Regions from separate parts of the Facivitalis istanbulensis genome, predicted to be linked through region 1. Evidence: riboswitches for the same ligand, from Rfam matches in the RefSeq annotation. Region 1 holds a riboswitch; each other region holds the start of a gene.
The links. Region 1 has a riboswitch for cobalamin ahead of RN629_RS13235 (TonB-dependent receptor). Riboswitches for the same ligand answer to the same signal wherever they lie in the genome.

Region 1 (5,882 bases):
CCAGCAGCCCGCTGACATGATGCCACAGCATCCAGCCATGATAGGGCGTCATGCGCCCGCCGCGATACCGCCGCCGCCCGGGGCGCATACGCAGGATGCCGATCCACAGTCCGGTCAACGCCACCGCGATACATGGGCCGGAGACCCAGATCACGACCTGCCGCCATGCGGACTGATCGCGGCGCAGGATGGTGGGATAGAGCCAGTGCGGCACCGATCCCAGCCAGTTCCAGAAACGCTGCCCGCGCGTCGTGCGCTGCACCGGCTGCCCGGTCAGGCTGGAGATATAGAGGTCGGTCGCGGCGGCATCGGCCAGGCTCGCCTTCCACAGCGGGCGATGCCGGTCGAAGCCACCCGCGACCGTCCATTGGTCGTCCGCGATCCGCTCGACCGCGCGGACGGGCGCGCCACCGAAGCGGGCGGCGACGCCCCGTGCATGCGCCGAATCGACCGGCGCGGGCGCAAGGCCCGTCTCGGCGGACAGGATACGGGTCGCGCCATCCCGGTCCTCGACCCACCACACCGGCGCGGCCCCGCGCATCGCCAGCGTGATCCGCCGTGCCGTGCCCTCGGGTCGATAGCGTACCCGCGCCCAGTCGATCGGTGCTGCCCCCGCCCAGATCTGGGCCGCGGGCAGCGCGGGATAAGGAACGTAGAGCATCACCAGCCCGGAGGCGAACCACATGGCGAAGAGCAGGCACGCCAGGATGCCCGCCCAGCGATGAGTCAGGAAGACGTAGCGCAGGACGGCGCGGCCCCGGCGCCGGTCAGAACCCCGCACGCAACGCCACGTCGAGCGAACGCGGCCGTCCCAGCAACCATTGCTGGTCGCCATAGGCGGTCACGGCATAGGCCTTGTCGAACACATTATAGAGGCGCAGGTCGAGGGCCAGACGCGGGCTCAACGCATAGGACAGGCTGGCATCCACCGTCGCATAACCGGGAATGCGAAAGGCATCGCCATTGTCCGAGAAGCGCGGGCCGACATAGCGCAGCCCGGCACGCGCCTGCACCGCCGGCGTCGCATCCCAGCGCAGCCAGAGATTGCCCAGCGTCTCGGGCACGTTGGGTGGAGTCCGACCGGTAAAGTCCGTACCGCCCGATCGGAAATCATCGAACCGCGCATCCAGCACCGTGCCGTTGGCGTCGATGCCGAAACCCTGCGGCAGGTCGAGCGCCACCGCCGCCTCGATCCCCTGCGCCGATCGCTGGCCGACCTGCTCGATCGGGCTGGACAGGGTGCGCTGCGCCAGCAGGCCGGTCTTGACGATGCGATACGCGGCCAGCGTCGCGCTGCCATGGCCGTTCAGGAACAGCCATTTGGCCCCCGCCTCGACCTGATGGCCGCGCGCATTGCCGAACGAGACCTGGCCCGTCGCCACGGTGGTCAGCGTCGCGAGCGGATCGACGCCCGTGGCATATTGGCCGTAGAAGGACAGGGTCGCGCTCGGCTGATAGACGGTGCCGACACGCCAGGTCGCGTTGCGGAACGTCTTTTCAAAGGCGAACCGATCGGTCCGCGTGCCGCCGGGATAGCTGATCGCCCAGCGCCGCACCTCATCCTCCTCATAGCGGAAACCGCCGACCACCGACCAGTGCCGGCCCAGCGCCACCCGGTCCTCGGCAAACACGGCCAGCGCGGTGGTGCGGGTGCGATAACGCGGCGCGATTCCCTGCGTATCCAGGAAACGGCCGGGCGCGAAGGCGAAGGGATCGACCGCGTCGACCTGCGCATCCGATCCGAAATCATTCTCATGCGTGAAGCGCACCAGATTGGCGTCGATGCCCAGGACCAGCGCATTGGTGATCCCCGGTGCCAGACCGCTGCGCCACGTCACGCTCGCCTGATCGCCCCATTGCTGCTGGTCGTGGCGAATGCCGTAATTGCTGCTCCGCCGGACCGTGCCGGGCGTCCCCGCCGACCCGTCCGCGCACTGTCCGGTCCGCGCGACCCAGCAATAGCTTTCCAGATTGCGCCAGAAGCGATCGCTGGTCAGGTAATAGGCCAGGTTGGACACGCTGATCGCGCTGCTCGGCGTCCAGTCGATCTGGAGCGAGGCGCGATCGTCGACGAAGCGCATCCGCGCATCCTCGACATTATAGTTCCGGTCGCGCACCCGCAGGTCCAGCCGGCCGTCGATCAAGGGTGTACCGAAAGAGCCGGTCGGCCGCTGGTTGCCATGATCGCCTCGCAGCGTCACCACCAATGTGGGGTCCGGGGTCCAGCGCAGCGTGCCCGACAGGGCGAAGCTGCGCGAACCGCCCCGGTCGACATAGCCGTCCGACCGCCGGTAACTGGCGTCGAACCGATAGGCCAGGCTTTCGCTCGCCGGACCGCCGATGCCCGCCGCCGCGCGGAAACTGTCCTGCGCGCCATAGCCGATCTCGGCCTGCCCTTCGATACGCTCCGTGTCGGGCTTGCGCATCACGACATTGACCGCGCCGCCCAGCGCGCCCTGGCCGTACAGCACCGACGCCGGACCGCTCAGCACGTCGATCCGCTCGATCATCCACGGATCGGTCGGGAAGGTGATCGTTCCCGCCGCCGGGAACAGTCGCACCCCGTCGATCAGTTGCAGCACCGACCCCTGGCCGGAAAAGCCGCGCGCCGCCAGCGCGGTGCCGCCATTGCCCGGATTGGCGACGCTCGACAGGCCCGGGGCGCGGGTCGTCGCCTCGACGATCGACTGGTCGCCACGCGCGCGGATCATCGCTCCGTCGAGCGACGCGATGCTGGCGGGCGTTTCCAGCGGGGTCAGCCCCAGGCGGCTGGCGGTCGCATTGGGCTGGTCCATCGCCTGCTTCTCACGCGCGCCGATCACCAGGATCGTGCCGTCGCCCTGACCGCTCTCCGCGCGCTGCGTCTCGCCCGCGCGATCATCGTGCGGCTGGACCGCCACCGCTGCCGTCCCCGGCACGCCGGCGCCCAGCGCCAGCGCAAGTCCTCCGCACAGCCTCAACGGAACCGCGCTGATAATGTTATGATATATCATTTTAATGCCTATAGCGTCTTGTCGCGAACAAGCCGAGTGCCTTCCGTCCGTCGCCGGACAGCCGGGTGCCATGCGCACGATCGACGCGATTTTCCGCACTCGCCATGGCCCCCCATGCGCCTCCGCCACCTTGGGCGTCGCTCGTCGGAAAAGACCTAGCCTCGACCACCCCCTGGGCCGGGCATGAGCGACCTGACGCCGGCAGGTCTCCTGGCTCACGGGTCGACACGGGCTGAACGCCTTCCCAGCTTGCGCCAGTGGCCGGGACGGCATTCACCGTCCCCCGTTCATCCGCTCACCGCTTACAGTTGCAGGGACAGCCCCGGATTCGGGAAGTCGCCTCCCCTCACCGCGTTCCCATTTCATCTCCTTTATGGGGAGAACCGGCGCGATCATGGCCGGAATATTCCGGCCGCGAACTGACTGAAAGATTTGCGCGGGGCCGTCAAGGCGATGCCGCACCGCGCGGTTTCGCGCTATCAGCGGGCATGGCACGCAAGACCCGCTACCTGACCGCGACCATGGCGGACGGCTATGTGAAGACGATCGGCCCGACCGCCGCGCCCTTCACCCATTATTGGCGGATCGTCGCCGACCTGGGCGATGGACGCACCGAGGTGTTCTGGGGCCATGCCAAGTCGCGCAAGGACGCGGGTAGCAAGGATGCCGCCATGGCCGAGGCGGTGCGCCAGCGCGGTTGGGCGGGCTATGCGTTCGAGGTCGTCGAACTGGTGGAATCGACCGAGCCGCCCCGAACGGAGGCGACCCGGTCGCGAACGACGTCACGGCGACGCTGACATCCCCGTCACGGCCCGGCGGGATGGACCCGCCGGGCCGTCCGGGATCAGAAGCGATCCGCGTTCATCACCTTCGTCCAGGCGGCGACGAAATCGGTCACGAACTTCTGCTTGGCGTCGTCGGAGGCATAGACCTCCGCCACCGCGCGCAGTTCGGAATTGGAACCGAAGATCAGGTCGACCGGCGTCGCGGTCCAGCGGGCCGCCCCCGTCGCGCGATCCTTGCCCTCATACAGGCCCGGCGTCGCCGCCTTGCTCCACACCGTATCCATCGTCAGCAGATTGACGAAGAAATCGTTGCTGAGCGTTCCCGGCCGGGTGGTCAGCACGCCATTCTTCGACCCGCCGCTGTTCGCGCCGAGCACGCGCATCCCGCCGACCAGCACGGTCATCTCGGGCACGGTCAGGTCGAGCGAATCGGCCTTGTCGACCAACGCCACGGGGCCGCTGACCTCCGCCTTGGGTCCGTAATAGTTACGGAAGCCATCGGCGACCGGCTCCAGACGCGCGAAGGACGCGACATCCGTCTGCGCCTGCACCGCGTCGACGCGACCGGGCCGGAACGGGATGTGCACGGCCATGCCGCCGCGCTGCGCCGCCTGCTCGACCGCCGCATTGCCGCCCAGCACGATCAGGTCGGCCATCGACACCTGCCGCCCGCTCTTCGCGAAGTCCTGGCGGACCGCGTCCAGCTTGGCGAGCACCATCTTCAGCTCGGCCGGATCGTTGACCGCCCAGCCCTGCTGCGGATCGAGCCGCACCCGCGCGCCATTCGCCCCACCGCGCATATCGGTGCTGCGGAAGGTCGAGGCCGACGCCCAGGCGGCACGGATCAGCGCCGGACCCGACAGGCCCGAGCCCAGGACCATCGTCTTCAACCGGGCCTGATCCTCCTCGCCGATCGGCGCGAAGCTCGCGGCGGGCAGCGGATCCTGCCACTTATAGGTCTCGCTCGGCACCTCATTGCCCAGATAGCGGGCGCGCGGGCCGAGATCGCGATGGGTCAGCTTGAACCAGGCGCGGGCGAAGGCCTTGCTGAACAGCTCGGGATTCTTCTGCCAGCTGACCAGGATCTTGTGGAAGCCGGGATCGTCCTTCAGCGCGATGTCGGTGGTGAACATGATCGGCGCGTGACGCAGGCCCGGCACATGCGCGTCGGGCACCAGATTCGCGGCGGCACCGCCCGGCGGAACCCACTGGGTCGCGCCCGCCGGGCTCTTGACCTTCACCCAGTCATAATTGAGCAGATTGTCGATATACTGGGTGGTGAACTTGGTCGGCTCCGCCGACCAGGCGCCTTCCAGGCCCGAGGTGATCGTGTCCTCGGCATTGCCCTTGCCGCACTTGTTGGCCCAGCCCAGGCCCTGCTGCTCGATCGCGCCGACCGTCGGCGCGGCCCCCAGACACTTGTCCGCGGGATGCGCGCCATGCGCCTTGCCGAAAGTATGCCCGCCCGCGATCAGCGCCAGCGTCTCCTCGTCGTCCATCGCCATGTTGCCAAAGGCGCGACGGATATCGGCGGCAGCGCCGATCGGATCGTGATTGCCGCCCGGTCCTTCCGGGTTGACATAGATGAGGCCCATGGTGGTAGCGGCCAGCGGCCCCTTGAGCGTCCCGTCCGGATTGGTGCGCTCGCTGCCCATCATCTTGAGCTCAGGGCCCCAGAAGACGACATCCGGCTGCCATGCGTCGACACGACCGCCGGCGAAGCCGACCGTCTTGAAGCCCATATCCTCCAGCGCGACATTGCCGCTGAGGACCATCAGGTCGCCCCAGCTCAGCTTGCGGCCATATTTCTGCTTGATCGGCCACACGAGTCGCCGCGCCTTGTCCAGGCTGACATTGTCGGGCCAGCTATTCAGCGGATCGAACCGCTGCTCGCCACCGTCCGAACCGCCCCGGCCGTCGCCCGCGCGATAGGTCCCCGCGCTGTGCCAGGCCATGCGGATGAAGAAGGGTCCGTAATTGCCATAATCGGCCGGCCACCAGGGCTGCGACGTGTGCAGCACGCGGCGAATGTCAGCCTTGACCGCGGCGAGGTCCAGACTGTTGAATTCCTTCACATAATCATAGTCCGCGCCATAAGGATTGG
Region 2 (5,882 bases), on a different contig from region 1:
ATGCGGCGGATACCAGATGCTCGGGCTGGGCGTGGCCGACCCGGACGGGATCGAGGGTCCGGCGGGACGGGTCGAGGGGCTGGGGCTGCTCGATGTCGAAACCGTGCTGACCGGCGAGAAGACGGTGCGGCCGGTGACGGGCGCGGCGCTGGGCGCGGGCTTTTCGGGCTATGAGATTCACCTCGGCCGCACCACCGGCTCCGATACCGCGCGGCCGGTGGGGCATTTCGCCGATGGCCGGGCCGAGGGTGCGATGAGCGCCGACGGGCTGGTCGCGGGCAGCTATATCCACGGCCTGCTGGGCGAGGCGGGGCAGCGGGCGGCGTGGCTTGCGCGGATCGGCGTGGCGGGCGCAGGGCCGGATCACCGTGCCGATGTGGATGCCGCGCTCGACGCCATCGCTGCCACGCTGGAGGCGCATGTCGATTGCGATGCGCTTCTCAGGATCGCTCAGGACGCGGTGTAGAGCACGGCCGCAAGGAGGAGCGCTGTTTCGGTCAGCTCAATCCCCGCACCATGGACATCGCCGGACACGCCGCCCAGCTTGCGGCGGAACCACAGGCCAAGGCCGAAGATCACGAGCGGGGTGACGGCCAGGGGCGGCGCGAACAGGTCCAGCGCCAGCACGCCGACCATCCACCCGATCACGTCCCCCGGCCGCACCGCGCCCGCCACCGCAGCACCCAGCCCGTTCGGCTTCAGCGGCGGCAGGAACCGTGCCCAGACCAATGGCCCGATCCGCGCCGCCGCCGGGATCAAGGCGATCATCGCCCAGTGATCGGGCGGCACGCGGTGGAGCAGGACCAGCTTGGCGAGCAACTGTATCACCAGCACGACGACGCCGAAGCTGCCGATATGCGGGTCCGCCATCACCGACAGCAACCGCGCCCGGTCGCCATGCGCTGCGCCCAGCCCGTCCGACAGGTCCGCCAGACCGTCGAGGTGTAACGCCCCCGTCGCCCACACCCATACCGCCAGCGCCGCCAGCGCCCCGACCCACGGATCGACCCACGCGCCCAGCCAACCGGCCCCCGCCACGATCGCGCCGATCACCAGCCCCGCGACCGGATAGAGCCGGATCGCGCGCGCGAAATCGGCTTGGTCCGCCGCCACGCGCGGCATCGGCAGGCGGGTCAGGAATCCCAGCGCGACGATCAGCGGCTTCATGCCGTGACCAGCCCCGTCACCTGCGCGGTGCGCGGCGCGCCCTCCCAAATCTCCAGCGTCAACAGGCTGGAATAGGGCAGCGCGAAGCCCCAGACGGTGTGCGCATCGAAGCCGCACAGAGCCGCGAGCGCCGCGCGCATCGCCCCGCCATGGGTGACGACCAGCGTCGGTTCGGGCGGCAGCTCGGCGATCGCAGCCCCGACTCGCGCGACCAGATCGGACCAGCGTTCGCCCTCCGGCGGCGGGTTGGCGTCGGGATCGTCCCAGAAGCGCGCGCGGGCGGCGGGATCGATGCTGTCGGGGGGCAGCCCGTCCCACGCACCGAAATCCAGTTCGCGCCAGCGGGGATCGACCGTCGCCGGTCCGATCGCCTCGGCACAGGCGCGGGCGCGCGATAGGTCCGAGCTGATCCGCCGCGCGACCGCCAAACCTTCAGCGCGCGCGACGCAGGCGGCGATCCCTTGCGCCGTCGCCGGGCTGTCGGTCCGCCCCAGCATCACCCCGGTCAGTTCCGGCTCGCCATGCCGGAGCAGATGGAGCCGAAAGCGCGTCACCCCTTGGCCACCCCCGCCTCGGCAAAGGTCGCCATGCCGTCATGTGCGGCCAGCGCGGCGCGGATCACCTGCACCGCCACCGCCGCGCCGCTGCCCTCGCCCAGCCGCATGTCGAGCGACAGGATCGGCCGCAACCCCAGCCGGTCGAGCAGCCGGACATGCCCCGGCTCGGCCGAGCAATGCCCGCTCAGGCAATGCGCGGTGATCGCCGGATGGACCATGGCGAGCGGCGCGATCGCGGCGGTGCCGATAAAGCCGTCGAGCACGACCGGCACGCGCTTCCCCCGCGCGGCCAGCACCGCGCCCGCCATCGCCGCGATCTCCCGCCCGCCCAGACGGCGGAGAATCTCGAACGCGCCGGTCAAATGCGGGCGATGCAGCGCCAACCCGTCCGCCACCGCCGCCGCCTTGCGCGACAGGCCGTGGGCGTCGACGCCGGTGCCGGGGCCGACCCAGTCGGCAGGCTCCCCGCCGAAACTGGCGGCGGCGAGCGCGGCGGCGGGGGTGGTGTTGCCGATCCCCATTTCGCCCAGCACGAGCAGGTCGGCATCGCCCACCGCTTCGGCTCCGGCGGACAGCGCGGCCAGGCATTCCGCCTCGCTCATCGCGGGTGCGGTGGTGAAGTCGGCGGTCGGCCGGTCGAGGTCGAGCGGCACGATGCTCAGGTCCAGCCCGGCGGCGGCGGCCAGCGCATTGATCGCGGCCCCTCCGGCGGCGAAATTGGCGACCATCTGCACCGTCACGTCCGCCGGAAAGGCGCTGACCCCGCGACCGACGACGCCGTGATTGCCTGCGAAGATCACCGCGCGGCCGCGTTCGATCCGGGGACGCGCGCGGCCCTGCCACCCGGCGAGGAAGATCGCGATCTCCTCCAACCGGCCCAGCGAGCCGGGGGGCTTGGTCAACTGGCCCTGTCGTGTGGTCGCGGCGTCGCGCGCGGCGGCATCGGGTTCGGGCAGCGCGGCGAGCGCTGCCTCGAACGCGGTAACTGTAGGGAAGGCGCTCATTCGACGACGAATCCTTCGGGCGGGGTGCGGGTGAGGAAATGGCCCTTCACCCCCTGCGGCCATTGCTTGTACGGCACCTGTCCCCAGTCGCTGTCGGCATAGGCGCGGGCATAGTCCAGGATGGCGCGCGCGGCGTCGTCATCGGGGGCGAACTTGCCCATCACATAGCCGACCTTGCCCGGACAGCGCAGATGGACGGCGCAAAAGGACTGGCAGGCGAAGAGGCAGGGCATCTCCTCCACCGCGACACCGGCATAGGCGGGGTCGGACGCCTGCACCCGGCGCAAGGCTTCGACCAGCAGCGCGCCGCCGCGCCGTCCTTCGTCATTCTCGCGCGCATCGTCGGACAGGCGGCAGGTGTTGCAGGCGACCACGGCGGGGCCGGGGGCGGCGGGTTTCAGCATGGGTTCGGCTCGGTCACTTGGGGCACATCTCCACAAAGGCGTTGTCGTCGCGCGAGGGGGAAAGCCCCGTCCGTCCGGTACACCCTGACCGGTCGAAAGACGACCGCGACGGGCAGGTCTCCTGGCTCGCGGGTCGGGGCCGGTCCGCCGCCTTCTCGGGGACATCCCCAATGGCGTGATGGCGAACGGCTCGCCGCTTACAGTTGCAGGGGCAGCCGGGGCATCGCACCCCATTCCCTTTTGATTCCCCCAAGGGGGAACCTGTCGCGGGGGGAGCGATAGGCGTGTGGGCGGGGAGTGGCAATATCTTCCCCGATAGCGGCCCGGCGTCGGACCCTATCTCCATCAGCACCACCCCGGCGAAGGCCGGGGCCCAGATGCCATGTCGCACGTGGCGCGCCTCATAAGACGCCGAGACTGGACCCCGGCCTTCGCCGGGGTGGTGCGTTCGCTTCGGGGTATGGAACCTACTCCTCCCCGCGCAACGCCTTCAGGAAGAAGGCATATTGCCGCCGCATCGCATAGGCGACCGGCCCGGTGGTGCGTCCGGCGGTATGCTCGCCGCCGGGAATGACCAGCAGGTCGAAATCCTTGTCCGCCTTGATGAGCGCATCGACCACCTGCGTCGTGCTGGCGGGATCGACGTTGGAGTCCTGCTCGCCGACGACCAGCATCAGCTTGCCCCGCAACTGCCCCGCATGGACCACGCCAGAGGCGTCGAGATAGCTCTGGTCGACCGGATAGCCGAGCCATTGTTCGTTCCAGTCGATCTTGTCCATCCGGTTGTCGAAACACCCGGCATAGGCGACCCCGGCCTTGTAGAAATCGGGGTGGAAGAGCAGCGCATTGAGTGTGCTCTGCCCGCCCGCCGAGCCGCCATAGATGCCGACGCGGCTGATATCAGCGGCGGGGTCCTTCGCCGCCAGCGCCTTCATCCAGGCGATCCGGTCGGGAAAGCCGCTATCGGCCAGGTTCTTCCACGCGACGTCGTGAAAGGCTTTCGAGCGGTTGGCGGTGCCCATGCCGTCGATCATCACGACGATGAAGCCCAGATCGGCGAGCTGCTGCATCCCCATGACGCGGTCGCCGCCGGAAAAGCCGCCGAACGGCCAGAACGCCTTGGGGACGAAGCTGTCGTGCGGCCCGGCATAGATGTTCTCGATCACCGGATAGCGCTTCGCGGGATCGTAATCGCGCGGGCGAACGACGATGCCGTAGATGTCGGTCTTCCCGTCGCGGCCCTTGGTGGTGAAGCGCTCGGGCGGGCGGAACCCGGCGGCGGTCAGCGCGGCGATGTTGCCCTTTTCCAGCGTCTGGAGAAGGCGTCCGTCGCGCGCGTCGTGAAGCTCCATCGTCTCCGGGCTGTCGGTGCGCGAATAGACGTCGACATAGCGGGTCATGTCGGGCGAGAAGCGGACCTCGTGCGTCGCATTCTCCTTCGTCAGCCGGGTCAGGTTGCGGCCGTCGAAATCGACCCGGAACCAGTGTTTGTAATAGGGGTCTTCGCCGGGGACGAAGCCGCTGGCCGAGAACCAGATTTGTCGCTTGTCGTCATCCACTTTCGCAATGTCGCGGACGACCCATGGCCCCTTGGTGATCTGGCGGACTACCCGGCCGGTCGCGCCGTCGATCAGGTAGAGATGCCGCCAGCCGTCCCGCTCCGATGTCCAGAGGATTTCGCGGCCCAGCCCCTTCACGTCATGCGACCAGATACGGTCGCGAAAGACGAAGGTCTTCGGGCTTTCGGTCACGACGGCGTGCGCCGTGCCGGTGTCGGCATCGACCGCGATGATCCGCGCCGCGCCGAAACCGCGCTTCAGATAATCGAAGGCGAAGCTCTTGCCGTCCGCCCGCCACTCTGGGGTGGACAGGGTATAGGCATGGGCGAACAGGTCGGGGTCGATCTCGGTCCGTCGGCCGTCGGACACGCGGAACAGGACGGGTGCTTCCTGATCGACCGTGTCGCCGGGCTTGGGATAGAGTTGCTGGACGACCTCGGGCTGGATCTTGCCCGGCGGCGCGGCGAGGACACGCGTCACCATCCGGGCATAGCCGGGCCGCACCCGCTGGAGCGCGATGTACCGGCCATCGGGACTCCAGGCGATGGTTTCGGGGTCGTAGAAATTGGCGGGGCTGCCGTCCTGACTGCGCCATAGCTCCTTGCCACCCCCGGCCCTGCGCACGACCAGATTGTCGTCGAGGACCAGCGCCTCCAGCCTGCCGTCGGGCGAGCGGCGGGGGTGGTTGTCGGCCGCCACGCGCAGGTCGCGCACCACGCCGAAGCCGCGCGGGCGGGCGGGGTTTTCGGGCGGCACGATGCGGCAGACCGGCCGGGCGAGGGTGCAGCTATAGGTGACGCCGTCGTCATAGCCGATGGTGAAGCTGATTGCCTGACGGTCGGGCGCATAGGCGAAATGGTCGAACGGTAGGCGCAGCGGCGCGACCGGCTGCCCCATCACTTTGGAGAGGGCGGGGGCGAGCGTCGCGGCGTCGAAGGCCGGGGCCTTGGCGCGGGTGGCGGCGTCCACGTCGATAAAGGCGAAGCCGCCCGCCACCGTCTTGCGATAATGGAAATGCCGCCCGTCCGCATCCCATTCGGCGGAGGAGGCGATGTCGCGGGTCAGCCATTGCCATTGGTCACGCAGGGCCAGCGACCGGGCGATGCGGTCGGGCACGGTCTGCGCCGCGATCGGCGTGGCGGTCAGCAGCAGCGAGAGGGCGAACAGGCGCTTCATTGCGCGGCTCCGATC
Region 3 (5,882 bases), on a different contig from region 1:
GCGAAGCCGGATCGCCGCGTCGGCGATCATCGGCGTGCCGCAGATATAATAGGCCTGCGCGATCGGCAGGATGCGATGGCCCCAGAGGCGCCGGACCACGCGGTGGCGCAGCACATCGTCCCCCAGTCCCAGCCCGTCCGCCGCGACCGATCCCTGGACCAGCAAGGGGGGATCGGCCTTCAGCAGGAGCTCGACATCGGGCTTGCGGTAGCTGAGCGTCGTCGGTTCGCGCACCAGATTGCGCGCGCCCGCCGCCTGAAGAATGATGTCATACAGCGTGCCCTGTCCGGCCGCGAAGCCGGTGCGGTCCCAGGCGACGACCTTGATCGGGGGCCCCGGGGCGCGGGCCAGCGCCGCCAGCTGCGCGTCCATCCTGGCGATCAGCGCCTCGCCACGCGCGCGCTCGTCCACCGCCGCGGCGACCTGTCGGGTGATGCGGCGGATGTCGTCGATGCTGTTCGCATGGTCGACCTCGATCATCGGATAGCGCAGGCGCGTCAACATGCCGCGCAGGGCGGGCGTCGTGAAGGTCCCGGCGATCACCAGGTCCGGCTTCTGCGCCAGCACCTCTTCGGCCAGCCCGCGATTCACCCGGACCCGCTTCGCCGCGGCGGCCATGACCGAGCTGCCCGGATCGCGCGACAACCAGCTGACCGAGGCGATCCGCTCGGGCGGCAGTAGCGCCAGGACGAGCTGGTCGGTGCACTGGTTCATGCTCATCACCGCCAGCGGATGCCGCCGGGGCGCGGGGATGGCCGATCCGCCGCCGCTACAGCCGCCCGCCAGGACGGGCAACGTCAGCGCGAGCAGGATCGACCGGAGCCGCATCAGAAGCGGACCCGCATCCCGCCATAGGCGGCCCGGCCGGGGGTCGCGAAGCTGAACACTTCCTCATAGCGTTCGTCGAACAGGTTCTCGACGCGGCCGAACACCGAGACCCGGTTCGTCAGCTTGTAGTCGGCGTTGAGGTTGACCAGGACGAATTCCTGCATCGACACGCGGACCGGCACATAGCTCGGATCGGTATAGGCGACGTCCGTGTTGCGTCCGTTGTACCGCATGGTCAGGGTGCCGCTGAACCGCTGGTCGGCGCTGAACACGGTGGTGTTCAGGCTGGCGACGTGCTTGGGGCGACGGACCTCCTCCATCCCGTTTTCGCGGGCATGGAGATAGGTATAGGCAAGGTCGAACTTGATCTGCGGGATCGGTCGCGCCGACACGAACGCCTCGACGCCATGCTGTCGCGATTTCGTCGTGCGGTTCGACGGCGTCGCGATAAAGGCCGGGGCGGGATAGGCCGTGTAGATCTCGTCTTCGAGCTGGCTGTCGAAATAGGTCGCGCCGATCGTCGCCTTGCCGCCGGCGAAGTCCTGATCGACGCCGGCCTCCCATCCTTTCGACTTTTCGGGCCGCAGGTTCGGATTGCCGATATAGCGGCCGTCGGCATAGCCATAGAGTTCGAAATAGCCCGGATTCTTGACGCCGGTTCCATAGGCGCCCCGCACGCGCAGGCCGAAGGGCAGGCGGTATCCGGCCTGGGCGCGCCAGGTCGTCGCATCGGCGAAGCGGTTATTCTCGTCGCGGCGGATGCTCGCGCCCGCCGAGAAGGCATTGTCGACGGTCAGTTCATACTGGCCGACAAAGCCCCAATTGTCGGTCGAGCGGCGGCCCTGGAAGGCGAAGGAGGATGGCGTCGTGTTCTGGAATTCTTCCCGCTCGAAATCGACCGCGCCGGTCACCCGGTTGACGATGCGATCGGTGCCGAAGCGGTAGCTGGTCTCGAACGTGCCCTTGTAGCGGCGTCCCTTGTCGCCATAGTCGAAGCCCCGGGCCTTGTAGCCGCGCCGCGTCGTGTCGGCGAACTGCCCCGTCAGGGCGTTGGTCCAGCGGCCGTCCGCCAGCGCCAGCTCGGCGCGGGCCAGACCGTAAAACGCCTCGTTGACGAAGCGCACGCCGGGGCTGTCGACGGTATAGCCGAACCGCGGACTGGCGGGATCATTCTCGCTGTTGTTCGTGTCGGCGGCGGTGTTGCTGTAGCGGCCGACGCCGGTGAGCTTGAAAATGGCGGACGGCGTCCATGTGACCTTGCCGCTGGCCCCGACGCTGGTCGACCCGATATCGCGGGTGCCACCCCGCGCCGTCGGTGTGCCATCGGTCCGATAAAGCGAGCCGGACAGGGCGTAATCGAGCGTGTCGGTGAAGCCCGCCGCCCGCGCGCCTCCGGAGAAGGTGCCGAACGAACCGCCCTCGGCCCGTGCCGAAAGGCCCGGCGCCTCGCGGCCGGTCAGCGTGATATACTGGATGACGCCGCCGATCGCGTCCGATCCGTAGAGCGAGGATTGCTGCCCGCGCAGCACCTCGACCTTCGCCGCCTCGTCGGCGATCAACGTGCCGAAGTCAAATTCGCCATAATAAGGGTCCGACGCCTTGATGCCGTCGATCAGGACCAGGACATGGTTGCCCTCGCTGCCCCGAATGCGGATCTGGGTCTGGCCGCCGATCGCGCCGGTCCGGCTGACCGCGACGCCGGGCACGTCGCGCAGCACGTCGGACACGATGCGCGTCTGTCGTTCCCGCAGATCCTCGTTCGTGATGAGCGTGACCGAGGCGGGCAGGGTCTTCACCTCGGTCCCGTCTCCCGAGCGCGACGCGGTCACGACGATGTCGTTCCCGGCGGCATCCCGGGTGGGCAGCGTCGGATTGCTCTGCGCCATCACGGGCATGGCGACCGTCCCCGATAGCGTCAATGTCAGCAGCGATATGAATGTCCTGGTCATGCCTGTTCCCCCCGCGTCGAGTCGCAAAGACGTGGCGGGGCCGTCCGCACACGCGAACGCCGGCGCGCGAGGACGGGCGAACGCGGTGCCCGCCATCCCACGGCCGTCTGCGGCCCCGGGCCGCGCCGCTTTCGTCGCTCGAACGGAAGGTTCCGTGCCGTGGCCATTCCCTGGACCCAGGCATTGAGCGACCCACGCCGGCAGGTCTCCTGGCTCGCGGGTCGTCGCCCGATGCGCGCCTTCCCAGGTTGCCCCAGTGGCTGCCCGGCGCTTTCGGCCGGTGCATGCGCATCGTGCTCGCCGCTCACAGTTGCAGGGACAGCTGCGGATTGGGGCGGCCTCGCACCGCCCGCACCGCATTCCCGTTTTCATCCCCTTTCGGGGAACCGGCGCGATCTGTCGTCCCGATTTGGCCGGAACGACGGATCGCCTGTATCCGAATTCGACCGGTTGGCCAATATGAACCCGATGGGACCGGCGCAATTGCCCCGCCCAGGGCCCCAAGGGAACATGGCCATAGGGGCTATTGACTATCACTCGCAACATTCATAGGCGATGTCCCACGCAACCTGGGGGAAATCATGTCGAGTATCTTCGTGGCGGTCGCTGCCTTCGTCGCAGCGGCCCCGGCGGACGCGTCGTCCGTCGAACATGCGGCTGCCACCGCCGCTGAGGTGAATACGGATCAGCGGCACCGGGAGCCCGAGATCATCGTCGTCGGGCAGCGCGACCCGGCGGCCCCGCCACCGCCCTATGCTGGCGGACAGGTCGCCTCCGGCGCGCGCAACGGCCTGCTCGGCAATACCGACATCACCAAATCCCCGTTCAGCATCGCCAGCTATACCGAACAGTTCATGCTCGACCGGCAGGCGGATACCGCGTCGGAGGCACTGGCCCTCGACCCGTCGGTCCGCGCGACGCAGGGCAGCGGCGCGCCGTTCGACACCTTCTACATTCGCGGCTTCCCGATCAACGAAGGCACCAGCGGTGAAATCGCGTTCGACGGTACGTTCGGCGTCGCCCCCAGCTTTCGCATCTTCACCGACTATGCCGAACGGGTCGAGGTGCTGAAGGGGCCATCGGCGGCGATCACCGGCATGTCGCCCAATGGCGGGATCGGCGGCACGGTGAACATCGTTCCCAAAAGCGCCGAGGGTCGGCTGCGCCGGTTCACGGTCGATTATGGTTCGGCCCTGCGTTTCGGCGCACAGGCCGATGTCGCCCAGCGTTTCGGTGCCGGAGAGGCCTGGGGCGTGCGCGCGATCGCGTCGGTCCGCGACGGCAACACGCCCTTCGACCATCAGGACGAACATAGCAGCGTGGGCGCGCTGGCGCTGGACTATCGCGGCAGCCGGCTGCGGGCCTCGCTCCACGTCGTGGCGCAGACCGACCGGTTCGTCGCCCCCTTGCGTCCCTATTTCGCGTTGGCCGGGGTGGCCATTCCCGATGCGCCCGATGGCCGCCGTAATCCGACGCAGCGCTGGGAATATTCGCATATCGACGATTATGGCGTGCTGGCCCGCGTCGACTACAAGATCAACGATGCGATCACCCTGTTCGCCGCCGCCGGTGGACGGCGCAGCACCGTCGATCGCTTCTTCGCCTCCGCGCGCGTGATCGCCAGCAGCGACGGGCGGACACAGACCGCGCCGCAGCTTTACGAGATGGACATCGACGCCCGCGTGGCCGAAGCGGGGCTGAGGGCCAAGTTCGACACCGGGCCGATCGCGCACCAGTTCGTCGTGCAGGCCAATGTGTATGACGAGGATACGACGCGATATCTCTCGGCCGTTGCCGGGGCCTATGGCGGCAATCTCTATCGGCCCGCCCCGGCGCTGTATCAGGCACCGGTACGGCGCGGCGACCGCCCGCGCCTGTCCGACAGCACGCTGAAGGGCGTGACCGTCGCCGATGTCCTGTCCGCATGGGATGAAACCATCCTGCTGACCATCGGCGCGCGGCGGCAGAATATCCGCGCCAACAACTATGTCGCCAATGTCGGCACGCTGTCCGCCGCCTATGACCGGAGCGCGACGACGCCGTTCGTCGGGCTGGTGGTGCGTCCGGTGCGCGGAATCTCGCTCTACGGCAATCATGTCGAAGGACTGAGCCGTGGCGATGTCGCGCCGGCGCTGGCGAGCAATGCGGGCGAAATCCTCGCCCCCTATGTCGCCCGGCAGATCGAGGCGGGCATGAAGTTCGATTTCGGCAGGATCGGGGGATCGATCGGCGCGTTCCGCATCACCCGCCAGATCGGCGAACTGGCGGGCGGCCTCTATGGCCAGACCGGCGAACAGCGCGTGCGCGGGCTGGAATTGTCGACCTATGGCCGCATCACGCCCCGTTTCGGCGTGGTCGGCGGGCTGACGCTGCTCGATGCCGAACTGACCCGGACGGCGGTTCTGGCCAATCGTGGCCATCGCCCGATCGGCGTGCCGGAGGTCCAGTTCAATCTCGGCGCCGACTGGGACGTGCCGCTGCTTGCCGGGCTGAACGTCAACGCCGCGGCGGTCCACACCGCGTCGCAGTTCGTCGACGCCGCCAACCGGCAGACGCTGCCCGCATGGACCCGTTTCGACCTGGGAGTGCGTCAGGCGGTCGCGCTGGGCCGCCAGCGCATGACCCTGCGCGCGGCGGTGACGAATGTCACCGATCGGCACTACTGGACCGGCGTCGCCTCGTTCGGCACCTTCTTCCAGGGGGCACCGCGCACCATTTCCCTGTCCGCCGCGTTCGACCTGTAAGGCTCGGCGGGCTTTGTTCGCGTGGTGGCGCCCCATTCAGGCGGCACCACGCCATAGCTGTTTCCGCCGGACATCCACGCCCAGGGCCTGGTCATGCGCGCGGCCTCCGGGTCGGCGCGGGCTCAACCGCCGAGCGCGAGGCGTAGCTGGATGCGGGCCAGCGCGCCGGCGATGGTCTGGCGCAGATACGCCCGGTCGGCCGCGATCTCCGCCGCTTGCGCCTCGATCAGCGGCGCGGCCGCGATGTCCCCGCGGCGATAGCGCGCCTCGAGCGCGGCCACGGTCTGCGCGCATGCGCTCCGGTCTTCCGCTGCCAGGTCACGCCGCCGGTCGAGCGCGTGGACCATCCCCAGCGCATCGT

Region 2: another riboswitch for cobalamin. It lies ahead of RN629_RS13735 (DUF1636 domain-containing protein); the one in region 1 lies ahead of RN629_RS13235 (TonB-dependent receptor).
Region 3: another riboswitch for cobalamin. It lies ahead of RN629_RS14215 (TonB-dependent receptor plug domain-containing protein); the one in region 1 lies ahead of RN629_RS13235 (TonB-dependent receptor).

The regions. Positions count from the first base shown of each region.
Region 1 is NZ_JAVSCQ010000023.1:52,672-58,553, forward strand. Features, by position in the region: gene RN629_RS13230 (hypothetical protein) at 1-781, opposite strand, end outside; gene RN629_RS13235 (TonB-dependent receptor) at 768-2,993, opposite strand; cobalamin riboswitch at 3,177-3,396, opposite strand; gene RN629_RS13240 (hypothetical protein) at 3,482-3,790, shown strand; gene katG (catalase/peroxidase HPI) at 3,838-5,882, opposite strand, start outside.
Region 2 is NZ_JAVSCQ010000025.1:29,669-35,550, reverse strand. Features, by position in the region: gene RN629_RS13755 (cobyric acid synthase) at 1-466, shown strand, start outside; gene cobS (adenosylcobinamide-GDP ribazoletransferase) at 451-1,167, opposite strand; gene RN629_RS13745 (histidine phosphatase family protein) at 1,164-1,721, opposite strand; gene cobT (nicotinate-nucleotide--dimethylbenzimidazole phosphoribosyltransferase) at 1,718-2,728, opposite strand; gene RN629_RS13735 (DUF1636 domain-containing protein) at 2,725-3,132, opposite strand; cobalamin riboswitch at 3,227-3,412, opposite strand; gene RN629_RS13730 (S9 family peptidase) at 3,600-5,867, opposite strand; gene RN629_RS13725 (glycoside hydrolase family 2 TIM barrel-domain containing protein) at 5,864-5,882, opposite strand, start outside.
Region 3 is NZ_JAVSCQ010000027.1:22,671-28,552, forward strand. Features, by position in the region: gene RN629_RS14210 (ABC transporter substrate-binding protein) at 1-828, opposite strand, end outside; gene RN629_RS14215 (TonB-dependent receptor plug domain-containing protein) at 828-2,777, opposite strand; cobalamin riboswitch at 2,960-3,182, opposite strand; gene RN629_RS14220 (TonB-dependent receptor) at 3,359-5,521, shown strand; gene RN629_RS14225 (efflux transporter outer membrane subunit) at 5,644-5,882, opposite strand, start outside.